One region of the Brevibacillus sp. WF146 genome, then DNA from elsewhere that is predicted to be linked to it. Evidence: riboswitches for the same ligand, from Rfam matches in the RefSeq annotation. Region 1 holds a riboswitch; each other region holds the start of a gene.
The links. Region 1 has a riboswitch for thiamine pyrophosphate ahead of thiO (glycine oxidase ThiO). Riboswitches for the same ligand answer to the same signal wherever they lie in the genome.
Positions count from the first base shown of each region.

Region 2: it holds a riboswitch for thiamine pyrophosphate, as region 1 does, so the genes downstream of both, thiC (phosphomethylpyrimidine synthase ThiC) here and thiO (glycine oxidase ThiO) in region 1, are expected to answer to the same signal.
Region 3: it holds a riboswitch for thiamine pyrophosphate, as region 1 does, so the genes downstream of both, thiS (sulfur carrier protein ThiS) here and thiO (glycine oxidase ThiO) in region 1, are expected to answer to the same signal.

Region 1 covers NZ_CP109943.1:4,037,362-4,044,687, forward strand. Annotated here, with positions in the region: gene A6764_RS20015 (S1 domain-containing protein) at 1-756, opposite strand, end outside; gene thiO (glycine oxidase ThiO) at 992-2,104, opposite strand; TPP riboswitch at 2,279-2,392, opposite strand; gene A6764_RS20025 (excisionase family DNA-binding protein) at 2,455-2,700, opposite strand; gene A6764_RS20030 (glucose-6-phosphate isomerase) at 2,687-4,048, opposite strand; gene A6764_RS20035 (efflux RND transporter periplasmic adaptor subunit) at 4,267-5,541, shown strand; gene A6764_RS20040 (ABC transporter ATP-binding protein) at 5,569-6,288, shown strand; gene A6764_RS20045 (ABC transporter permease) at 6,285-7,326, shown strand, end outside.
Region 2 covers NZ_CP109943.1:1,875,397-1,882,722, reverse strand. Annotated here, with positions in the region: gene A6764_RS09325 (YcdB/YcdC domain-containing protein) at 1-814, opposite strand, end outside; gene A6764_RS09320 (cation diffusion facilitator family transporter) at 955-1,833, opposite strand; TPP riboswitch at 2,015-2,125, shown strand; gene thiC (phosphomethylpyrimidine synthase ThiC) at 2,270-4,051, shown strand; gene A6764_RS09310 (hypothetical protein) at 4,103-4,273, shown strand; gene A6764_RS09305 (ATP-dependent DNA ligase) at 4,453-5,403, shown strand; gene A6764_RS09300 (GerAB/ArcD/ProY family transporter) at 5,408-6,766, opposite strand; gene A6764_RS09295 (hypothetical protein) at 6,779-7,015, opposite strand; gene A6764_RS09290 (Ger(x)C family spore germination protein) at 7,008-7,326, opposite strand, start outside.
Region 3 covers NZ_CP109943.1:2,415,265-2,422,590, reverse strand. Annotated here, with positions in the region: gene A6764_RS12060 (ABC transporter ATP-binding protein) at 1-145, opposite strand, end outside; gene tenA (thiaminase II) at 130-810, opposite strand; gene A6764_RS12050 (acetylornithine deacetylase) at 819-2,087, opposite strand; gene A6764_RS12045 (thiazole synthase) at 2,089-2,862, opposite strand; gene thiS (sulfur carrier protein ThiS) at 2,864-3,067, opposite strand; TPP riboswitch at 3,299-3,409, opposite strand; gene A6764_RS12035 (kinase-associated lipoprotein KapB) at 3,449-3,835, opposite strand; gene A6764_RS12030 (alanyl-tRNA editing protein) at 3,863-5,083, opposite strand; gene A6764_RS12025 (DUF2203 domain-containing protein) at 5,181-5,570, shown strand; gene A6764_RS12020 (50S ribosomal protein L7ae) at 5,613-5,840, opposite strand; gene A6764_RS12015 (glycoside hydrolase family 18 protein) at 5,945-7,228, opposite strand; gene A6764_RS12010 (thioredoxin family protein) at 7,295-7,326, opposite strand, start outside.

The sequences.
Region 1 (7,326 bases):
CGCTTCGTACGGGCTGACCGCCTCGTACGGGCTCACCTTCTCGGCAGGTTGTTCGTACGGACTGGCTTCCTCGTAGGGGCTCACCGCTTCGTCAGGTTTGCCGGGCGGACCGGCCGTCTCATAGGGACTCACCATTCCGTACGGGCTGGCATCGGGGCCGCCTGTTTCGTAGGGACTCACCAACCCGTACGGGCTGACGTTGGGACCCGTCTCGTAGGGACTCACCAACCCGTACGGACTGACGTTGGGACCTGTCTCGTAGGGACTCACCAACCCGTACGGACTGACATTGGGACCCGTCTCGTAGGGGCTCACCAACCCGTACGGACTGACGTTGGGACCTGTCTCGTAGGGACTTACCAACCCGTACGGGCTGACGTTGGGACCTGTCTCGTAGGGGCTCACCAACCCGTACGGACTGACATTGGGACCGGCCGTACCGTATGGACTGACGGCATTGCCGCGAGGCGGGCATCCGTTATGCGGCCGCGGGTTGTGCGGATACCGGCTGGAGACCTGCTCCACCGCTCCCAGATCTTCGTCCGGCCCCTCGTCGTTCTCCTCGATCTCCACGTAGACGTGGAAATCGTCAACATCGAGGATTTTGCCCTCGTACACGCGGCCGTCCAACGCTTCGATCCGTACCTTTTGCCGCGCGTGCTCCTTGCAAATGTTCTGCACGGTTTGGCGCATATCCTTCAACATGCTGACCGCCGCCGGTTCAGCCTGAAACAGTTGTTTTTGCGACGACTCCATGAAAACTCCTCCCCTCTTGTTGTTTCTGTATTACGATATACGGCTGCGTGTGGGGAGGTGTCTATTTTTCCAGGCAAGTCTAGCCCATTTTGCGACCCAACCATTCCTGAATGGCAACCAAGGCGCCCCAGCCCGGCACCCCGAACACCCCCTTTTGGCCAAGCCAGCGGCGAAACGAAAAAACCGGCGCCTTCTTAGGAGAAAGCACCGGTTTTATTTATGGAAGGAAGATCGTTTACAACGAGACGCCCGCAAATCGTTCGGGCAAGAACGGCTGCAGCCGCTCCGCCCTTCCCTGTTCCAGATAATCCGCCATCAGCTTGGCCGTGATCGGGGAGAGCAGGATGCCGTTGCGAAAGTGGCCGCCGGCGATCGACAATCCCGTCCATCCCGGCACCGGCCCCAACAGCGGCTTGCCGTCGGCGGAAGCGGGGCGCAGTCCCGCCCACGCTTCCAAAAACGGGGCCGAGGAGAGCGCCGGCACATACGGCATGACGCCGTTGAGCACGCCGGTCAAGCCCGACAGCGTGACCTCCCGCTGAAAGCCGGCCTCGTCTTCCGTGGCGCCGATGACGATTTTGCCGTCCCGTTTGGGCGTGATGTAGCCCGTGCTGCCGAAAATCACCGTGCGCAGCGGAATCCCCGCCGAGGCAACCGCCGCGATCTGTCCGCGTACCGGCCGAACGGGAATGGACAGCCCCAGCCAGCCCATCATGATGCCGGCCCATGCCCCGGAGGCGATGACGGTTTCGTCGGCCCGCAGCGGTCCCGCCGTCGTCTCGACGCCCACTACCCGGCTTCCTTCCGTGGCGATGCCCGTCACCACGCAGCCGGAAAGCAGCGTCACGCCCCGCCGCCTGCACGCCGTCACCAGCGCCTGCAGCAGCAGCCGGTTGTTGATGTGCCCTTCGGACGGCGAGTGGATCGCCGCCACCGCCCGATCCGTCAACAGCGGTTCGACGTCCCGGATGGCCGCTCCGGTCAGCCAGTGGACGTCGTAACCGCTCTCCCGCTGCCAGGCGAACTTTGCGCGCAGCCGCTCCGCTTCCTCCTCCGTCAATGCCACGGTCAAAAGCCCGTCGACGCTGAGCTGCACGTCACCGCCCGCCTCCGCTTCCAGCTCCGCCGCCCACTCCGGATAGAGGCGAAGCGAATCCATTCCCAAATCAAGCAGCGGTCCGGGCTCGGAAAACTCCTTGAGCGGAGCCAGCATTCCCGCCGCCGCGGAAGACGCCTGGCCGCCCCATGGCCCCTGCTCTGCCACCGTGACGGACAACCCCCGCCGCGACAGTTCGTATGCCAGACTTAATCCGATGATGCCTCCGCCTACGATCAAACAATTTGTCATGGTTCTTCCTCTCCTCGCTGGAACTGCGCCCCGCCCTGCCGTGCGGCGAAGCCTTGGTAAACGGCCGCCATCCCCCGCCCGCCGATGCCGCCCCGCCGGACGAACGCATGCGAAAAGCCCACCTTCCCCGGCAGGAAAGGTGGGCCGATGCGCATCCGCAAACACAGACAGCTCTTTTGCTTGCAACCACTTCCCTGCGCCAGCATGATCTGGATCAGGTGCAAAGGGTCGACGGTCAATCGCTTCCGTCCTCTCAGCCCTGCGTGATGGACTCCCCCAGTTGCTTTCCGTTATGTCGTTTACACCCTTCAGTATAGACCGGTGGCCGCTCCCTGGCAAGAGCGCGGCGCTCAGTCCTCGTCTTTCACGTCGTAGCTTTCGGGAATGGGTTCGTTTCGGGTCGCTTCCTCCCATTCCCGCAGCTTGCGGATCTGCTCCAGATGATGCTGGAACTGGTCCTTGTTGATCAGGTATTCTTCGCCGTTGTGAACGGCACGGATGCGTCCCTCGCGGATTTTTTCCAGAATAAACGTCTCCGGCAGTTCCAGGTAGGCGGCGGTCTCGGCCACAGTCAGGTAGGTCTTACTGTTTTCCACGCAGTCTCGCTTCCAGTTCCGCTTTTTGCCGTTCGTACCCCGGTTTGCCCAGCAGGGCGAACATGTTCGCCTTGTAGGCTTCCACCCCGGGTTGGTCGAACGGGTTGACCCCGAGCAGATAGCCGCTGATGCCGCACGCCTTTTCGAAGAAGTAGATCAGTTCGCCGAGGTGATAGGCCGTCGCTTCCGGAATTTCCACCACGAGGTTGGGCACGCCGCCGTCCACATGGGCCAGGAGCGTTCCCTCAAACGCTTTTTTGTTGACGAAGTCCATGCCCTTGCCGGCGAGAAAATTCAACCCGTCGAGATCGTCCGGGTCTTCGCCGATCGTCACGTCCGCCGCCGGCTTGGACACGGCCACCACCGTTTCAAACAGGTGGCGCAAGCCGTCCTGGATGTACTGTCCCAGCGAGTGCAGATCGGCAGAAAACTCGGCGGAAGCGGGAAAAATCCCCTTGCCGTCCTTGCCTTCCGACTCGCCGAAAAGCTGCTTCCACCACTCGGCAAAATAGCGGAACTGCGGCTCGTAGCTGACCAGGAGCTCCACGGTTTTGCCTTTGCGGCAGAGCGCATTGCGGACGGCCGCGTACTGGTAGCACGGATTCTCTTCCAGGACGGGCGTCAGGTAGCGCTCCCGGGCGGCCGCCGCTCCCTGCATCAGCGCGTCGATGTCCGCGCCGCTCACGGCGATCGGCAGGAGGCCCACCGCGGTCAGCACGGAGTAGCGTCCGCCGACGTCATCGGGGATGACGAAGGTTTCGTACCCTTCTTCGTCCGCCAGCCGTTTCAATGCGCCCCGCGCCTTGTCCGTGGTCGCGTAGATGCGGTTTTTCGCTGCCTCGCGCCCGTATTTTTTCTCCAGCCAGGCGCGAAACAGGCGAAACGCGATGGCCGGCTCCGTCGTGGTGCCCGATTTGGAGATGACGTTGATGGAGACGTCCTTACCTTCGAGAACGTCCAGCAGGTGGGAGACGTAGACCGGGCTGAGATTGTTGCCGACGAAGTAAATCTCCGGCGTGCGCCGTTTGGCTTTGGGCAGCAGGTTGTAAAAGTGATGGCCCAACACGTCCACGGCGGCCTTGGCGCCCAGGTACGAACCGCCGATCCCGATGACCAGCAGCACGTCGGACTCCGCCTGGATTTTCGCCGCTGCCTGTTTGATCCGTTCAAATTCGACCCGGTCGTAGTCGACGGGCAGATCGACCCAGCCGAGAAAATCGCGGCCGGCCCCCGTCTTTTCGTGCAGCAGCTCGTGGGCCTGTTTGACCGCCGGGGCAAGCTGCGCCCATTCGTGCGGCCGAACAAAGCCCAGGGCGTTCGAGTAGTCGAAACGAAGCGCTTGGTTCATGGCTCCCTCCCCAAAAGACGTGGTTGTTTCTGCTTCTCATCTTATCATGTTTGCCGCCGAACCGGCAGCGCAAGAAGTCCGATCTGTCCATCCATCATGGATTCGCCGCATAATTGTGAACATTTTGTGAACAACCTGTGCCCGTTGTTACCTTTTCCCTCCAGCCCCGTAAAACCATTCGAACCTCATAACATGATTAGGCAAGGAGACAGGAACGTATGAAGAAACGCTGGTGGATCGTCGGCTCCGTCGCTGCCGTACTGGCCGTGGGAGCCGCAAGCATGACCCTGATGGGCTCACAGCAGGCAGCGGGAACGCCTGTCAGCGTGGGAAAGGTCACCACGGCCGCGCTGGAGACCAAGGTACTCACCTCCGGGATCGTCACCGTCGAAGACAAGCAGCGGATATACGCCAACGTCAACGGAATCCTGCGCGAGTTTGCCGTGAAGGAGGGGGATGCCGTCAAAAAGGGACAGGTCATCGGCAAGATCGACACCTCCGACGTGGACAGCCGGATCATGGAGATCGACGCGCAGATCGAACTGGCCCGGGCCAACCTGTCCAAGGCACAGGCCGGCAGCGAACCGGAAGAACTGGCGCAGGAGCGGGAACGCGTCGCCCAGACGGAGCGGGATTACGACAACGCCAAACGGGAGTACGAACGCATTCGGCAGCTTCATGAGTCGGGCGCCACGACCCAGCAGGAGCTGGACAAGGCGAAGGCGCAGGTGGACTCCGCGCTGTCCGCGCTCAACGTGGCCAGGCAGCAGTACGCGCTGAAGCAAAAAGGGCCGCGCAGGGAAGAGATCGCCTCCCTAGAGGCGCAGATCAACTCCCGCCTGGCGGAGAAAGCCCTGCTGGAAAAAGAACGCGTGCAAAGCGTGCTGGTCGCGCCGGCCGACGGAACGGTCATCGAGCGGGCCGCAGAAAACGGCCAATACGTGAACAAGGGAACGGAAATCCTGACGCTGGCCAATCTGAACCATCTGCTGATCGAGGCGGACATCAACGAGTCCGACGTCAGCAAGATCAGGCTGGGGCAGACCGCGGTGATCGAAGGCAGCGCGCTGGGCAAGCAAAAGCTGAGCGCCAAGGTGATCCGCATCTCCCCGATCGCCGTCACAACGCCAAACAGCTCGGGCCAAGGGGAGAAGACCCGGGTAAAAGTGACGCTGGAACCGAGCGGCGACCTGTCCGCCTTGAAACCGGGCTTCCACGTCGACATCGACATCTCCGTGGAAAAGATCGACAACGCCCTGCAGGTGCCGATCGAAGCGGTTCAGCAGGATGCGGACGGCAGCACGTTTGTCTGGGTGGCGGAGAACGGCGTGGCGAAAAAGCGGAAAGTGATCGTGGGTGTGGAAAACGAGCTGTTCGCTGAGATCAAGTCGGGGTTGAAAGGGGACGAACAGGTGATTCTCGGTCCGTTTGACTCCCTCCAGGAGAACGCCCCGGTCCAGCCATCCGCGGAACCGCAGAATTCGGGCATCTAACCTGTTCGGAAGAAAGGAGGTCGACCGATGCTGCACGTCGAAGGCCTGACAAAATCGTACAAGACGGGCGAGTCGGTACTGCCCATCCTGAAAGGCGTCTCGCTCACCGTGGAAAAAGGGGAATTCGTCGCCATCATGGGGCCGTCCGGCTCCGGCAAATCGACATTCATGAACATGCTCGGCTGCCTCGACAGGCCCGATTCCGGCACCTACACGCTGGACGGGATTGAGGTCAGCAAACTGACCGACAAGCAGCTCGCGCAAGTGCGCAATCAAAAAATCGGCTTCGTCTTTCAATCCTTTAATCTCCTGGCCCGTTCCACGGCGCTGCACAACGTGGAACTGCCGATGATGTACGCCGGCGTAGGACGGGCGGAACGGCGAAAACGGGCGCTGGAGGCGCTTGGGCGCGTCGGGCTGGCCGAGCGCGTCCACCACAAGCCGACACAGCTCTCCGGGGGGCAGCGGCAGCGTGTGGCCATTGCCCGCGCGCTGGTCAACCGGCCGTCCATCCTGCTGGCTGACGAGCCGACCGGCAACCTGGACAGCCGCTCCGGCACCGAAATCATGGCCATGTTTCAGGAACTGCACAGCCAGGGCGTCACCATCATCCTGGTTACGCACGAGCCGGACATCGCCCGGCACGCGGAACGCATCGTCACGTTCAAGGACGGCGTCATCATTCGTGACGAACGGGTGGAAAACCGGCTGACTGCCGTTCCGTCCGACGAGGTGATCACGACATGAACGTCTGGGAAAGTTTTCGCAGCGCCCTGGAAGGCATTTGGGCGAACAAGATGCGCTCCGGCTTGACGATGCTGGGGATTGTGATCGGGATTACCTCGGTGATCGCCGTCACCGCGCTGGGAGAAGGCGGACAGAAAGCCATCGTCAGCGAGATGGAGAAATTCGGTCAAAACTCGTTCAACGTCTTCGTTGACTTCGACAGCAAGGAAGAGCATGCGCCGGACGACCTCACCGTGGAGGACGCCGACGTGCTGAGCAAAATCAGTCCCAACATCGAGCACATCGTACCGATGAACCAAACCACGGCGATGCTCAAGGGGCCGAAAAAGGAAGAGCGCGTCAACCTGTACGCCACGACGGCCGATTTTCCGAAGGTGCAGCCGACCGTAAAAGTGTCCAGGGGACGTTTTTTCAGCGCGGCGGATGACAAGGAGCTGCGGGCGGTGGTCGTCCTCGAGGAGGAGCTGGCGACGAAGCTGTTCGGCCGGATGAACCCGTTGGGCCAGCGCGTCCGCATGGGCAGCACCTCGCTGGTCGTGATCGGCACGTTCAAGGAGGACAAGTTTCGCTTCGACATGGAGCAGTCCTACAGCGCCTACGTGCCCATCCGGTTTGACCAGAGCCGGTACGAAGAGCCGTGGGTCAGCTACCTGATCGGCAAGGCGACCGACAAGGAGTCGGTCAATGCCGCCATGCAGCAGTCGATCCAGTACCTGAGCCGCAAGCACCAGAAAGAAGGCCACTACCGGGCCGTGAGCATGCAGCAGCAGGTCAGCCAGTTCAACCAGGTGACCGGCACACTGACGATGGTATTCAGCGTGATCGCGGGCATTTCACTGGTCGTCGGCGGCGTGGGCGTGATGAACATCATGCTCGTCTCCGTCACCGAGCGGACCCGCGAGATCGGCATCCGCAAAGCGCTGGGAGCGCGGCGAAGGGACATTCTCGTCCAGTTTCTGATCGAGTCGGTGATCGTCTGCCTGATTGGCGGTCTGATCGGGGTCCTGCTCGGCCTCGGCACCGCCGCGCTGATTTCCT
Region 2 (7,326 bases), 2.2 Mb from region 1:
ACAACGCGGTCTGCTGAATGCGTTCGTAGTGGACAGGGTCAATCCCGATCAGTTCCTCCAGCGATTCGACGCCTTGTTCACAAGCTGAAACGGCTTCAGCCGACAGGGGGAGCCAGTTCACATTCTCTTCGTCCGCCGCCGCTTTTGCCTGCGGGCCTGTTTCCGCCGAAAAAGTCAGGTAGACCGACTCCGGTTCATACACCAGCCGCCACATTCCTCCCCCGCCGGCGAATACGCTCTCCGGAAGCAGCTTCAGCTCGAGCCTAAGCGTTACGTCGTTTTCCAGGAAACGCTCGCACACCGCCTCCCCCACCAACCGCGCGGGCGGTTCCGGCAGCGGCTGCACGCCGAAATAGGTAAAATCGGTCACCGCGCCGCTCTGGTGCACCTTGACGCGGCAGCCTGACAGCGGCAGCGGCAATCCCAGCGCCTCCTGGCAAAAGTGAACCCAGACGCCGTTTTTTTCTGTGGTCACCGTCACGTGAGAGAATGCTTCCAGCGCCTTGGGTTCGTGGCTGGAAACGAACTGTTCCGCCCGCCGCCTTAATGCATCAACCGGCAGCACCGGGCGACGATTCCACTCGTCGGGAACATCCTGCGTAAATTCAACCAGCTTTCCCTCCGAACTGAACGTGACCGCAATCCCTTCCTCGCTGTCGGGCTTGACCCAGAGAAACGTGGCCTTCCCTTCTTGGTGACGCCCCCCATCTTCGATCAGCAGCCTGTACGACGATGGGATGTCAAACAGTGAAACCGCCCGCTTCCTTAGTCCGTTCAGCGCAGTCTCCATGTCCGCTGCAGCCTGTTTCCGCACGGTGCACAACCTCCTGAACCCTTTCGTTTTGTCTCGCTGATTGCCATGTTCATCTGTTTCATCCACATTATACCAAAGACAGAAAGATGAAAAAAACCTGTCCCTTGCCCGCTAACGGGCAGTGACAGGTTTTCGTGTCGTCAGCGCTGGGACCGTTCGTCCGGCTCGATGTGGATGTGCACGGCGTTGACGTTGTGTGCGGCCCTCATCCGCGCCTCGATATCCTCGGTGATCGTGTGGCTCTCCGTCACGTTCAGTCTGGGATCCACGTGAATCACGACATCGACCAGCACGCTGCTTCCGTGGTAGCGCGCCTTGATGTCCTTGATGTCCTTGACGCCGGGGATCTGGGCGATGGTGGAGCGCAGCGCTTCCAGTTCTCCGCGGTCAAACCCGTCCGTCAACCGGTGCGCAGCCTCGCGGAAAATGGACCACGCCGTTTTCAGGATGATCCCGCCCACCACGAGCGCGGTCAGCGGGTCCAGCCAATGCAGTTGGAACTGGGCGCCGGCCACTCCCGCAAAGGTGCCGACGCTGACCAGAGCGTCGGAGCGGTTGTCTTCCGCGGCAGCCATCAAGCCCTGGCTGTGGGTCGCCCGCGCGAGCCGCCGGTTGTAGCGGTAGACGCCGAACATAACGGCAGCGGTTGCCAGGGCGGTCCAACCGGCCAGCATGTCGGGCGCTTTCATCTCCGGGTTGAACAGCGAGGAGATCGCCCGGCTGAGGACTTCGATCCCGACCGCCAGCATGATGAAAGATGCGACGAGGGCCGAAATGGTTTCCGCGCGAAAGTGGCCGTAGGGATGGTCGTGATCGGGCGGCTTTCGCGAAATGCGCAGGCCGATCAGCACGGCGACGGAAGCGACCACGTCGGTCGTGTTGTTCAGTCCGTCCGCCAGCAGCGCTTCCGAGCCTGCCGCAAGCGCCACCCCCACTTTCACCAGGGAGCAGCAGACATAGGCGATAATGCTGACCCACACTCCCCGTTCCCCCTGCTTCAGATTCGCGTACACATCCACCTGCATCACCTCAAGACTCCTTTTCACACGACCTTCATCGTACCAGACGACTCCCGAGTGGGTCTACAGAAACAGTTTTAGTCCGGGTCAGCATGATAGGGAGGAGGAAAATAAGTTGGACAGCTCCAAAACCTCTTGCCGGGAATATTATGAAAGTGGTAAGCTGGTTCCGTACAACATTACACACATGCACGGGAGCTTGGGGAACCAGGCTGAGAGGATGGCTGATCCGCCGTCGACCGTTGAACCTGAACTGGGTAATGCCAGCGGAGGAATGTTCTTGACACCGAGAAACGGGGTGCGCGTCTGTTCGCGCACGCCCTTTCTTAACTGCGTCTGGCGTCGCATGGTTCCATGCGGCGTTTTTTCGTGACGCGGCTTCTCCGCCTCCCGCAGGGTTCACGCCACGTGCAACCGTGACAAGGAGGTTTTTTTCATGTCCACTTCATCTTTCCCCTTCATCTCCGCATCGGCCGTCCCGCCGTTTCCGGGCAGCCGCAAAACGTACGTCCAGGGCTCCAGACCGGACATCCGCGTGCCGATGCGGGAGATTTCCCTGCTGCCGTCCATCACCCCCAACGGCGAAGTGCCCAACCCGCCTCTGCGCGTCTACGACACCAGCGGGGAGTATACGGCACCCGACTACATCACCGATATCCGCAAGGGGCTGCCCGCCCTGCGCAGCAGTTGGATCGCGGAGAGGGGCGACACCGAGGAATACGACGGCCGCGAGCGCAGGCCTGAGGACGACGGCTACCGGTACAACCGGGAGGGGGCGTCCGTCCCCGTCTTTCCCGCCAACGGACGCAGGCCGCTGCGCGCCCGCCAGGGACAAAACGTCACCCAACTGCACTACGCCCGCCGCGGCATCATTACGCCGGAGATGGAGTTTGTGGCGATCCGCGAGGGCGTCTCGCCTGAGTTCGTGCGTCGGGAAGTGGCCAGCGGCCGGGCGATCATCCCCGCCAACATCAACCATCCGGAGAGCGAACCGATGATCATCGGCCGCCATTTTCACGTCAAGGTGAACGCCAACATCGGCACCTCCGCCGTCACCTCCTCCATCGGCGAGGAAGTGGAAAAAATGATATGGGCCGTCCGCTGGGGGGCCGACACGATCATGGACCTGTCCACGGGCAAACACATCCACACCACCCGGGAATGGATCATCCGCAACAGCCCGGTTCCGGTCGGCACCGTCCCGATCTACCAGGCGCTGGAAAAGGTGAACGGCAAGGCGGAGGAGCTGACCTGGGAGGTGTACCGTGACACGCTGATCGAACAGGCGGAGCAGGGGGTGGACTACTTCACCATCCACGCCGGCGTGCTGCTTCGCTACATTCCGCTGACGGCCAAACGGGTGACCGGCATCGTCTCCCGCGGCGGTTCCATCATGGCCGCCTGGTGCCTGGCGCATCACCGGGAAAACTTTTTGTATACCCACTTTGAGGAGATTTGCGAGATTCTGAAGACGTACGACATCGCCGTATCGCTGGGAGACGGCCTCCGTCCCGGCTCCATCGCCGACGCCAACGACGAGGCCCAGTTTGCCGAGTTGGATACGCTGGGCGAACTGACCCGGATCGCCTGGAAGCACGATGTCCAGGTGATGATCGAAGGCCCCGGCCACGTGCCGATGCACCTGATCCGCGAGAACATGGAACGGCAGCTCACGGTGTGCCAGGAAGCCCCCTTCTATACACTGGGGCCGCTTACCACCGACATCGCCCCCGGCTACGATCACATCACCTCCGCCATCGGGGCGGCCATGATCGGCTGGTTCGGCACGGCCATGCTGTGCTACGTGACGCCCAAGGAGCACCTCGGCTTACCTAATAAGGAAGACGTCCGCAGCGGGCTGATCGCCTACAAGATCGCCGCCCATGCCGCCGACCTGGCCAAGGGACACCCGCGCGCCCAAGAGCGGGACGACGCCCTGTCCAAAGCGCGGTTCGAATTCCGCTGGAACGACCAGTTCAACCTGTCGCTTGACCCGGAGCGGGCCCGCGAGTACCACGACGAGACGCTCCCGGCGGAAGGGGCGAAAACGGCCCACTTCTGCTCGATGTGCGGACCCAAATTTTGCAGCATGAACATCACGCAGGAAATCCGCAAGTACGCGCAGGAGAACAACCTGACCGTGGAGACGGCCGTGGAACAAGGGCTGAAAGAGCAGGCGGTCGCCTTCCGGAAACGGGGGAACCGGCTCTACACGTAGGCGGCGCTTCCCGGCGCCCCACGCGCACCTGCAAGACGAGGAGGAGATCGTGTGAACCAGGCGGAACAGCTTCTCGCGGAAGCAAAACGGCTGGAGGCCGAATGGCTGAGGGTGAAGCAGCAGTTGGCGAAGCTCCAGTCCGAGTGCGAACACGACTTTGCCGACGGCCCGCTGTCGATGACCTGCCGCAAATGCCTGTACGCTGAAAGCACGTACTACTGAACCGCAGCCGAGGCGATGAGACGGATGCCGCTCATCGCCTCTTTCGCTTGTTTGCAGCTCATGTGGAATCGGCACAGACTTCCCCGGCCAATTGGGGAACAATCATGGATGAGGCCGATCCGGACGGCTCCCTTCGTTCCGTCCGGCGGCAAATCCCGTTTACGCGGATGAGGTGGAACATGAAACCGATTATCCCGATGGAGCCAGTGGGGAGCGACACCATACCCCGGGACCCGGGCTGGATTGCCCAGGTGAAATGGGACGGCGTTCGCGTCCTGACCTATCACGACGGCAGGAACGTGCGGCTGTTCAACCGAAAGGGAAACGAGCGCACCCTGCACTACCCCGAAATAACGGATCTCGGCACGTACTGCCGAGCCGACTCCGTGATCCTGGATGGCGAGGTGATCGCGCTGGGAAGCGACGGCAAGCCCTCCTTTCACGAAGTGATGCGCCGGGACGGGATTCGCCGCATGCAGAACGTGCCCCGCATGCAGCAGACCGTGCCGATCACCTACATGATTTTTGACTGTCTGTATCTGAACGGGGAATGGATCAACCAACGCTCCTTGCAGGACAGAATCAGGCTGCTGACCGAAACGATCGAACCGAACAGCCACGTTCAAGTGGTGCCGTCCCACGATAACGGCTCCGCCCTGTTTGAGGTGATCCGGCAGCACGGCATGGAAGGCATTGTCATGAAGCGGCTGGATGCCCCGTACCTTATCGGCGCGAAAAAAGAGGTGTGGCTGAAGATCAAACATTACCGGGATGTGATTGCGGCCATTGGCGGTTTCACCTTGAACGGCGGGGTTGTCAACGCGGTGCTTTTGGGCCTTTACGATGAGGACTTTCAGTTTTGGTACATCGGCCACGCGGGGACAGGCAAGCTGTCCCGTCAGGAGTGGCGGGAGCTGACCGACAGGCTGATGCCTACGGTTATCCGCGAAAGACCCTTTGTGAACAAGCCCGAGCGCCATGCCGACGCGTTCTGGGTGAATCCCACGCTCACGGCCAAAATCAAGTACGCGGAATGGACGGAAGGGCGATCGCTTCGCCAACCATCGATCCAGGCGATTGTGGACGTGCCGCCGCACGCCTGCAGGCTGGACAGGGAGATGATGAGATGACCTCCTACTGCTCTGCGGCGGCTGTTTCTTTCCCCTGCGTCTGCTTGTGTTTCAGGTGATTGATCGCCTGCATTTCCAGATAGGAGCTCACCAGCGCCACCAGATAGCAGAAAAAATACGTCGCGCCGCTGATCAGGCCGGCAAATCTGATCCGCTCCTCCAACCAGGCCCCGCCGACGATCGACACCACACACCCCATGAGCGCCAGCTTGTTGATCCAGGACCACGTCCGGAAGCGCTTGTACTCTCTCGTATGGACGGGAAGCGGGTCATGTCTGCTTCCCCGTTCGCGCAAGCGGGCTGCGGCAAACAGGAATGCCAGCAGGGGAAGCTGAATGATGAGGGTGATGGCCGGCATGCCGTAGCTGATGAAGCGCAGCACGTCATCCGTTTTGGGAAACGACAGGAGCGAGGAGACCACGACGAACAAGCCGCACGGCCCGTTGCAGGCGGCGTAATGATGCTGGCCGGCGAACGATCCGACGCCGACGAGAAAGGCGATGTAGGTGATGACCACCTTGATCGTGAAGGCGGGAAACCAGATGCTGAACAGGATCACTTCCACGCGGTCCAGGAAGTCGGTAATGTGGATCTGCTGCACCAGCGTGTGGAGGGGGAAGCTCAGGCGGCTGGTGATCAGATACCCCATCACGCCCAACTGAATCACCATCACCAGCGTCAGCGAAAATCCGGCGATGATCGCCCCGTGCTTCATGGTGGAATACAGCAGCCGGGAGTGGGAAATGGCATGCAGAAACGCGCCGAACAAAAAGATGTCGCCAAACATCCCGGACGCGACGAGATTGATGAGGCCGACCGCCGCAATCTTGCTCTCCAGTACCGGCTCCAGCCGTTCAACCGCATACTCGTTGCTCAGTGTAAAGTACAGCAAGGCGGCGATGAGAAAAAAAACGGGAAAGTACATTTCATTGACGCGGGCAGCCACTTCCGTGCTTGTTCTGCCGTAGTACATCAGCACCAGAACGAACACCAGGAGAATGATTTCCAGCGGCGTCCGGGGCAGCAGCGTCAAATGCAGGTAGAAGCTGACCCCCTTGATGTCCGCCACGATCAACAGCCAGAGGTAGAACAGCACGATGACGTTGACGATGCCGCCGATCCACCTGCCCCCTACCAGAAAGATGATTTCAAACAGGTTTTTTCCGGGGTAGGCCCGCGTCAGCCTCGCGAAGACCAGGGCCACCAGCATGGCGTAAAACGTCGGAATGATGTAGGCAAACCACGCGTCATTCTTGGCAATTTTGGCCAGCGTTTGCGGCTGGCTGATCAACGCCCCCGTGATCAGGACGCTGCCGATCAGCCAGGCAATCTGCCGGTGATTGATCACCTGTTTATGGATCATGACAGGTCCTCCTTACCGGATCTTTTCCAGCCACTGCTGGAGGCCAACGGAAAAGACGTCGGCCAGGTAATTGGTCGGCATGATCACGTTGAGTTGAAACTGCAGCGCAGCGAACAACCCGATCGTGATCAGGTAAAAGAAGCCCACCACCCGCCTCTGCTTGACCGGCATGTTTTTTCGCTTCATGAAAAACTGGATCAGGGACGCAAGCAGCATTAGGCCGTACAAAACCAGGAACACCCTATTCATCGTGATCTTCCTTTGTGATGTTCTCCGTTGTCTGGCCGATGTTGGTGATTTCGGCTTTGGTCTGGACGTGGAACTCCACCTGCGCAAGGCGCTCGTTCCAATCATCCCGCAACTGGCTTCGCCACTCCCGGGGATACTTGCGGGCCAACACCAGGCCCAGCCCGATTGTATCCGTCCGCTGCCGTCTCATCTGGGCCAGCGTCTTTTTTACCGTTTCGGTGATGTGCATGGACAGTTTTCGTTCCAGGGCAGTCAGGTTGGCCGCCCTGCCCAGATCCGCGTTGGTCAAGTTTTCAATGACGGTCGCCGAG
Region 3 (7,326 bases), 1.6 Mb from region 1:
ACTGAAACAGCGTGCTTTTGCCAATCCCGCTCGGTCCGATCAGGCTGACCAGTTCGCCGCGCCCGACCGCGAGCTGAAAACCGTCGAGAATGGCTTTCTCCCCGTAGGAGAAACGGACGCCCGCGAAGGCTAGTTTTTCTCGCACGGCCACATTTCCCTCCGGTACGCCATCTCCCAGAACAGGTACTCCATGCGCGACGTATTGAGAAAATGCTCTTCCAGCCGGGCCAGTTCCCGCTCGCTTTTGCCTTTCGCCAGTTGATCCATCAGCCCGATCAGCCACTGCGCCAGTTGGCCGAACTCGTCCGAGCTGTAGGTGCGCACCCACTCGCCGTAGAGCTCGTGATCCAGCGCGCCGTCCACCTGCGCCAGTTGCTTGCCGATCTCCCAATAGCTCCACATGCAGGGCAGAACGGCGCTGACCAGTTCGGCGAGCGTGCCTTGGTGGGCCACTTTCAGCATGTAGCTGGTGTAGGCCAGCATTACAAACGACGGCTGGGTCGCCTCCAGTTCTTCGCGGGAAATCCCGAAGCGGGCGGCGTACTGCCGGTGCAGTTCCATCTCGTGATGGAGCGTCGCCTCCTGCAGGGCGGCAAACTTGGCGCTGGTGGCCAGATCGTCCGCCTTGGTGCTGGCGATCGCGAAGAGTTTGGCGTAGTCGATCAGGTAGACGTAATCCTGCTTCAGGTAAAACTTGAACGATTCAACCGGCAAACTGCCGTCGCCCAAGCCGGTTACGAACGGATGGCGATGCGTGCGCTCCCAGATCGGGGCCACGCTGTTCAACAGGCGCTGTGTAAAAGTCGCCACGACGATATTCACTCCTTCTCCGTGTTGCACCAGTCTGCGAGAAACCGGGCCATGATTTGCGCAAAGCGGACCAGTTCGTCCGGATCGATCGACTCGTCGACGGCATGGGCCTGGGACAGCTCGCCGGGACCGAATATCACCGCCGGAATTCCGGCGTGGGCAAACCAGCCCGCATCCGTCACGGTTCCGGACATGTCCACCACAGGCGGACACTGCATCTCTGCCTCATAGGCCCGCTTCAGCCTGGACAGCGCCGGATGGCCGAGATCCAGTTCCAGCGAGGGGAAAATCTCGCCCCGCTCTTCGATCATCGACCGGCCTCCCCAGCGGAATGCGGGCGGGTGGTCCCGCAGCCACGGGTCGGCCGCGGCCGCCGCCAACACATGGTCTTCGATCTCGCGAATGATCGCTTCATGCGATTCGTTCGGGTAAAAATGGACGGTAATCCACAGCGCGCAGCGGTCGGCGATAAACGCCGCATGCCGGCCGCCTTCGATGACCGCGGGGTTGATCGTGTTGCTGCCCGGCGGAAATCCGGGGTACGTCTTCATCACCGCCCAGTGGCGTTCCAGTTCCTGCAGCGACGCGATGATCTTCATCATCTTCTCGATCGCGGAGGCGCCGTGCACTCGTCCGCCGGCGTGGATGGTTCTGGCCCGCATCCCGTCGTGCAGGGTGACGGGGCTCTCTACCGTGATCCAGCCGGTAATCACGCCGCCCTGTCCCTTCATGTGCAGGTGGCTGGTGTCCACGACGACGGCGTAATCGGCGGTATAGCCCCGTTCGATGGCGGCGAGCGTGCCTGCTTCGCCCGCTTCTTCGCCGATCACGGACTGGAAGATCAGGTCGCCTTTCAGCTCGATTCCGTGCTCGCGCAGCATCTGAATGGCAAACAGGCTGGCTGCCAGGCCGCCTTTCATGTCGGCGACGCCGCGTCCGTACAGGCGTCCGTCCCGGCCGCGGGTGAGGGCGAACGGCGGATACGTCCAGCCGCTGTCGTCGCCCACTTCCGCCACGTCGACATGTCCGTTGACAATGAGGCTGTTCGCCCGCTCCGGTGCGGTGCCCCGCAGGCGGCCCACCACGTTGTCATCGCCGGGAAAGACCGTCCAGCGGTCCACATCAAAGCCCAGCTCGCGCAGCTTTCGGGCGATCAGGCTCTGCGCGCCGCCGCTGTTGCGGGCGGGCGGGCTGACCGTGGGATGGGCGATGAGCTCGGCCAGCAGGGCGAACAGCTCTTCTCTCCGCTCGGCAATGGCTGCCGTGACGCGTTCCACGTTATTCAATCATCCCTTCTGTCGGACTGCTGGCCGAGGCGTAGCGCTTTTTCGGGATGCGCCCGGCGAGGAAGCCCTTGCGCCCCGCTTCCACGGCCAGTTTCATCGCTTCGGCCATCAGCACCGGGTTGTCCGCCAGCGCCACCGCCGTGTTCAGCAGGACGCCGTCCGCGCCCAACTCCATCGCCTTGGCGCAGTCGGCCGGCGACCCGATGCCCGCGTCCACGATCACTGGAACCTTGGCGTCTTCGATGATGAAGCGCAGGTTGTGCTCGTTGAGTATCCCTTGGCCGGAACCGATCGGCGACGCCCCCGGCATGACCGCGTGCACGCCCACTTCCTGCAGCCGTTTGGCGAGAATCGGGTCGTCGTTGGTGTAGGTCAGCACGATAAAGCCTTCTTCCACCAAGATGCGGGAGGCCTCCAACGTGCCGATTGGATCGGGCAGAAGCGTCTTGGGATCGCCGATCACTTCCACCTTGATCATGTCGCACAGCCCCGACGCCTTGGCCAGCCGGGCGATCCGCACCGCCTCCTCGGCCGTGTAAGCGCCGGCCGTGTTGGGCAGCAGGGTGAATTTTTTCAAATCCAAACGTTCCAAAAAATTGGGCTCGTGCGGATTTTCCAAATTGAGCCGGCGCACGGCAAAGGTGAGAATCTCCGCTTCCGATACGGCCACCGCCTGGCTCTGCGTGTCCAGATCGGGAAATTTGCCGGTTCCCAGCAAGAGGCGGGAACGAAACTCATACGGTCCAATTTTTAATGTATCCATCATGTCAGCCTCCTCCGACAAAGTGAACGATTTCGATCCGATCGCCGTCCGCGACCGGCGTGGATTCGTAACGGGCGCGGTCGACAATCTCGCCGTTGCGCTCGACGACCACGATTTTCTCCTGCAGTTGGTAGGACAGAAGCAGGGCCCGGACGGTATTGACCTCGTCGTCCAGCTCCACGCGCTTGCCGTTCAACTGTACCAGCATGTTCCCCCTCCTTTTGTCAGCGCCGTCGGGAATGGCCGGCCGCCTGTCGCCTTCCTGCCGTAAAAAAACGGCTTCCCTGCCTGACCGAACCCCAGACAGAAGAAGCCGTTCGCACGGATATCGGGCGGACGGCAAACAAAAAAACCATCCGCCACGGATGGTTTTGGTTGCGCATGTGCAGTGGTCGCACTCCGGCGCGCGTGACGCGGCACGGAATCACGACAGTGCGTTGATGCAGCCGATACCTCTTCCTCCGCTGGCATGACCCAGGTCAGGTTCAACGGTCAGTAACACATTCGTTACAATCTCAGCCGACTATGCTCGGCTCCCGTTTGGTATTGCGCTATGCGGTTTTGCTTGCTTGACTACTACAGTAGCACGCTATCCGTTGTTTGTAAAGGTCTCCTTGCGCAGTGCCTCCAGCTCGTCGAGACAACGCTGGGCCCACGTGACCATCTTGCGCAGTTTGTCCATCTCCCGCTCCAGAGCGGTCTGGACCGATTCCTTGTAGTCGGGCACCGCTCCGCCGTAACGGATCACGGTCTGACTGGGCACCATGATCTTTTCCTGATAGGACAGGGCGGGACGCTGATGAAACAGCGGCACATCCACCTCGTACGGGTTGTGCAGGTCCCCCTGCGTCGGGTATTTCAGCACCGCAAGCACCTTGACCAGCAGTTTGTCCCCGTGATCTTCCAGCACTTCCGTTACGTATTCACCCGTCTTGTAGGAGACGCGGACCAGGTCTCCCGTGTTCCAGATCGACATGCCTTTCTCTCCTTTCCTGAAAAAACGTCAGTCCTGTTGGACCCTGATCGATTCCTCCAGCAGCCGGCGGGCGTGGGCCAGCACCGCTTCCGCAGGACGGACCGGCGCGCCCCCTCCTTGGGCCATCGCCGGATTGCCGCCCCCCTTGCCGTCGATCAAGGGCAACGTATCCTTCAGCAGTTGGTTCATCGGCAGCGCTACCTGCTCGCCGCGGGCGAACACGAGCTGCAGCTTTTCTCCCTCCGCCGCGAACAGACAGACCGCGTCCGCTGCCTGTGCCGTTACCAGTCTGGCGAGCTGCTGCAGCTGCTGCATGCTTCGACCGGCCAAAACGGCCTGGACCAGCCGCATGTCGGACAGACGGGCCGCCTGCGCCAGCAGGGACTGCGCCTCGCCTTCGAGCAAACGTTTTTCTTTCTCCTCCAGCGTCTCTTTCAACTGCTCCCGTTCCGCCACGAGCCGCTGCGCCTGCTCGGCCAGCTCCGCCTCGCCGGCGTTCAGCGTGCGGGTCAACTCGCGCAGCAGGAGATGCTTGCGGGAATAGTCGGAGAGCGCCCGCCAGCCGCAGAGGAACGTTACCCGGATGTTGCCGCGGTGCCGCTCCCAGCCCGTGATTTTGATCGGCCCCACTTCGCCGGTCCGGGCCGGATGGGTGCCGCCGCAGGGGTTGTAGTCAAAGTCGGGGATGATCACCACACGGATGTTCTCGCTGACGGTCGGCTGCTTGCGGAGAGGCATGACGGCCAGTTCGGCGTCCGTGACAAACCGTGCCTCGATGGGCCGGTTTTCCAGCACGATGCGGTTGGCCAGGGCCTCTACCCGCTCTGCCTGCTCGACGGACAGTTCGTCCAGCCGGACGTCAATGGTGACGTGATCCCTGCCGAGGTGAAAGGCGACGGTCTCCGCCCCCAGCGCCTCGACGAACGACGCCGAGAGAATGTGCTGCCCGGCGTGCTGCTGCATGTGGTCAAACCGCCTGGGCCAATCGATCTGTCCCGTGATCCGCTGCCGCTCCTGAGACAGCGGAGCTTCCAGCCGATGGCGGATGTCACCGTCCACTTCCTCCACGTCGATGACGCGGATGCCGTCCAGCTCGCCCCAGTCGCAGGGCTGCCCTCCCCCAGTCGGGTAAAAGGCGGTGCGGTCCAGCACCACGTACGGGGTACCGTCGGGTTCCGTCCCCTGCTTCAGCACGTACGCTTCAAACGTGTGCAAATACGGATCGTCATAGTACAATCGGTTGTTCATAGCCACTCCTTACTGCCGGTTCCTGTCTTCCTGCCGGCGTTCTGTCCATTTCCTCCGCTCGCGGTTCTCCCTATAATAGAACCAGGAGGTGGGATGCTTGGCAAAAAAGTATTTCACGGTGGAAGAAGCCAATCGGATGCTGCCGTATGTACGCCAAGAGCTTTCCTTTTTGCAGGAGGCCAAGCGCCAATTCGCTGCAACCTATCAGGAGCTGGAGCAGGCAAAGAAACAGCAGCCCCCGGACGACGGCACGGTCTTTACGCTGGAATGCCGCCTGGAATTCATGGAACTGGAGGCGCAGATGCGCATGAACCGGCTCTACGAACAAGGCGTTCAGGTAAAGGATATCGATATCGGCCTGTTCGACTTTCCTTCGGTGCTGAACGGGCAGGAGGTGCTGCTCTGCTGGCGTCAGGGCGAGCCGACAGTCAGCCATTACCACGGCATTCACGAAGGGTACGCCGGCCGCAGGCCGATCGGCGAATAGCGGGTCGGTCTCGGACAAGCGGCGCTCATGGATAGGCTGCTCTCATCCGGCCAGACGTGCCAGCTTTTGCTCCCGTTCCGCCCGTTCCTCCGGCGAAGCGAGATCGTATTTTTTCAACAGGTGGAACAGTTCGTTCAACGTCTCCTGGGACAGCGGCGTTGCGAGCAGCCCTTCCAGGCGGGCAGCCAGCGCTCCGGGCAGGTAGGGCGTCTGCTCCATCAGCTTCGCCCGCACGTCTTCCGCGCTGTGATTCAATCTGCATTCTCCCATAGGCTCTCTCCTTCTTCCGTTTTGCACCATCATACCATGATTGGCAGGCGGAGAAAAAGGCGTACACCCCGTTCGGTGGTACGCCTTTTGTTTCGCCGCTTCGTTCACGCCCGCTTGCGCACGCGAAAATTGTCTTCGATCAACAGCCAGTTCTGCGGAAACGGCAGCCCCAGCTTCCAGTAGCTGACGCCGCGCAGTCCCAGTTCCTTGACCAGGTTGAATTTGGCCTGGATCGAACGGGCGTCTTCGAACCAGACGCGATGGCGGTTCTGCTCGTCGTCCGAATACTCGAAAAACGGCGCCTGCGCCCGATAATCGTACTGGATGTTGACATTCCTCTCCAGCGCCAGCGCGACCGCCGCCTGCGGACTGAGGGCGCGGGCCGTCGTACCGGGCCGGAAGGGCAGTCTCCAGTCGTACCCGTACAAGTTTTGGCCCATCAAGATCTTGTTGGCGGGCATTTCCGTCAAGGCGTACTGCAGGACCCGGCGAACGGGACCGATGGGCGAAACCGGCATGGGCGGACCGCCGCTGTATCCCCATTCGTACGTCATGATCACGACAAAGTCGACGATCTCTCCGATCGCCCGGTAGTCGTGGGCGGGGTACCACAGCCCCGGCTGATCGGCTCTGGTCTTGGGCGCCAGGGCGGCGGAGACCATTTTCCCCACTTCGCTCGCCCGCTGGCGGGCGCGGCGCAAAAAGCGGACATAGGCGTCCCGATCGGTGGCGGGCAGGGCTTCCATGTCGAAGTGAATGTCGCCAAAACCAAGCCGCTGCGACGTACTGATGATGTTGTCCAGCAGGCGGTTTTGCACCGTCATGTCGTTCAGCACCAGGCTGCCCAGTTCCGAGCTGAACCGTTCCCCCTCCAGGTTGGTGACCACCAGCATCAGGACGTTCCGATTCGCCTGGGCAATCTCCGCAAAGTCATTCAGCGGCGGGGGCGACAGCGTGCCATCCCGCCTGATCCGAAAGCTGAACGGAGCCAGGTACGTGAGATGCGGCGACGCTCGGCGAACGTCCGCCTCCAACGCCGGCGGCACCGTCCGGCGCGGCTCGGCATAGGCATTGAAGTCAGCTGCAGGTCTCGGGCGCGGCGGAATGTACAGCCGCATTCCCACCTGTAGAGGACGGAATTGTGAGATTTGGTTGACCCGGGCCAGCTCCGCGGCACTGATCCCGAAACGCCGGCCGATGGTGTAGAGCGTATCCCCCTGCCTCACCCAGTAATAGCTGCCCCGAATGGGGATTACCAACGCCTGTCCGATGACAAGCCTGCCGGACTCGGGGAGCTCGTTCGCCCGCGCAATCGCCTCGACCGATGAGTCGTACGCCTGGGCGATGCCTGACAGTGTCTGCCCCTGCTGTACCACATGAATTTGCATGCGCCTCCTCCTTCGCGTTTTGTCTCTCTCTTCCATGTATGCAACGCGCGGGAGATAGGTGTTTGTCTAGGCAAAACGCTTGAGCACATGATACAAAA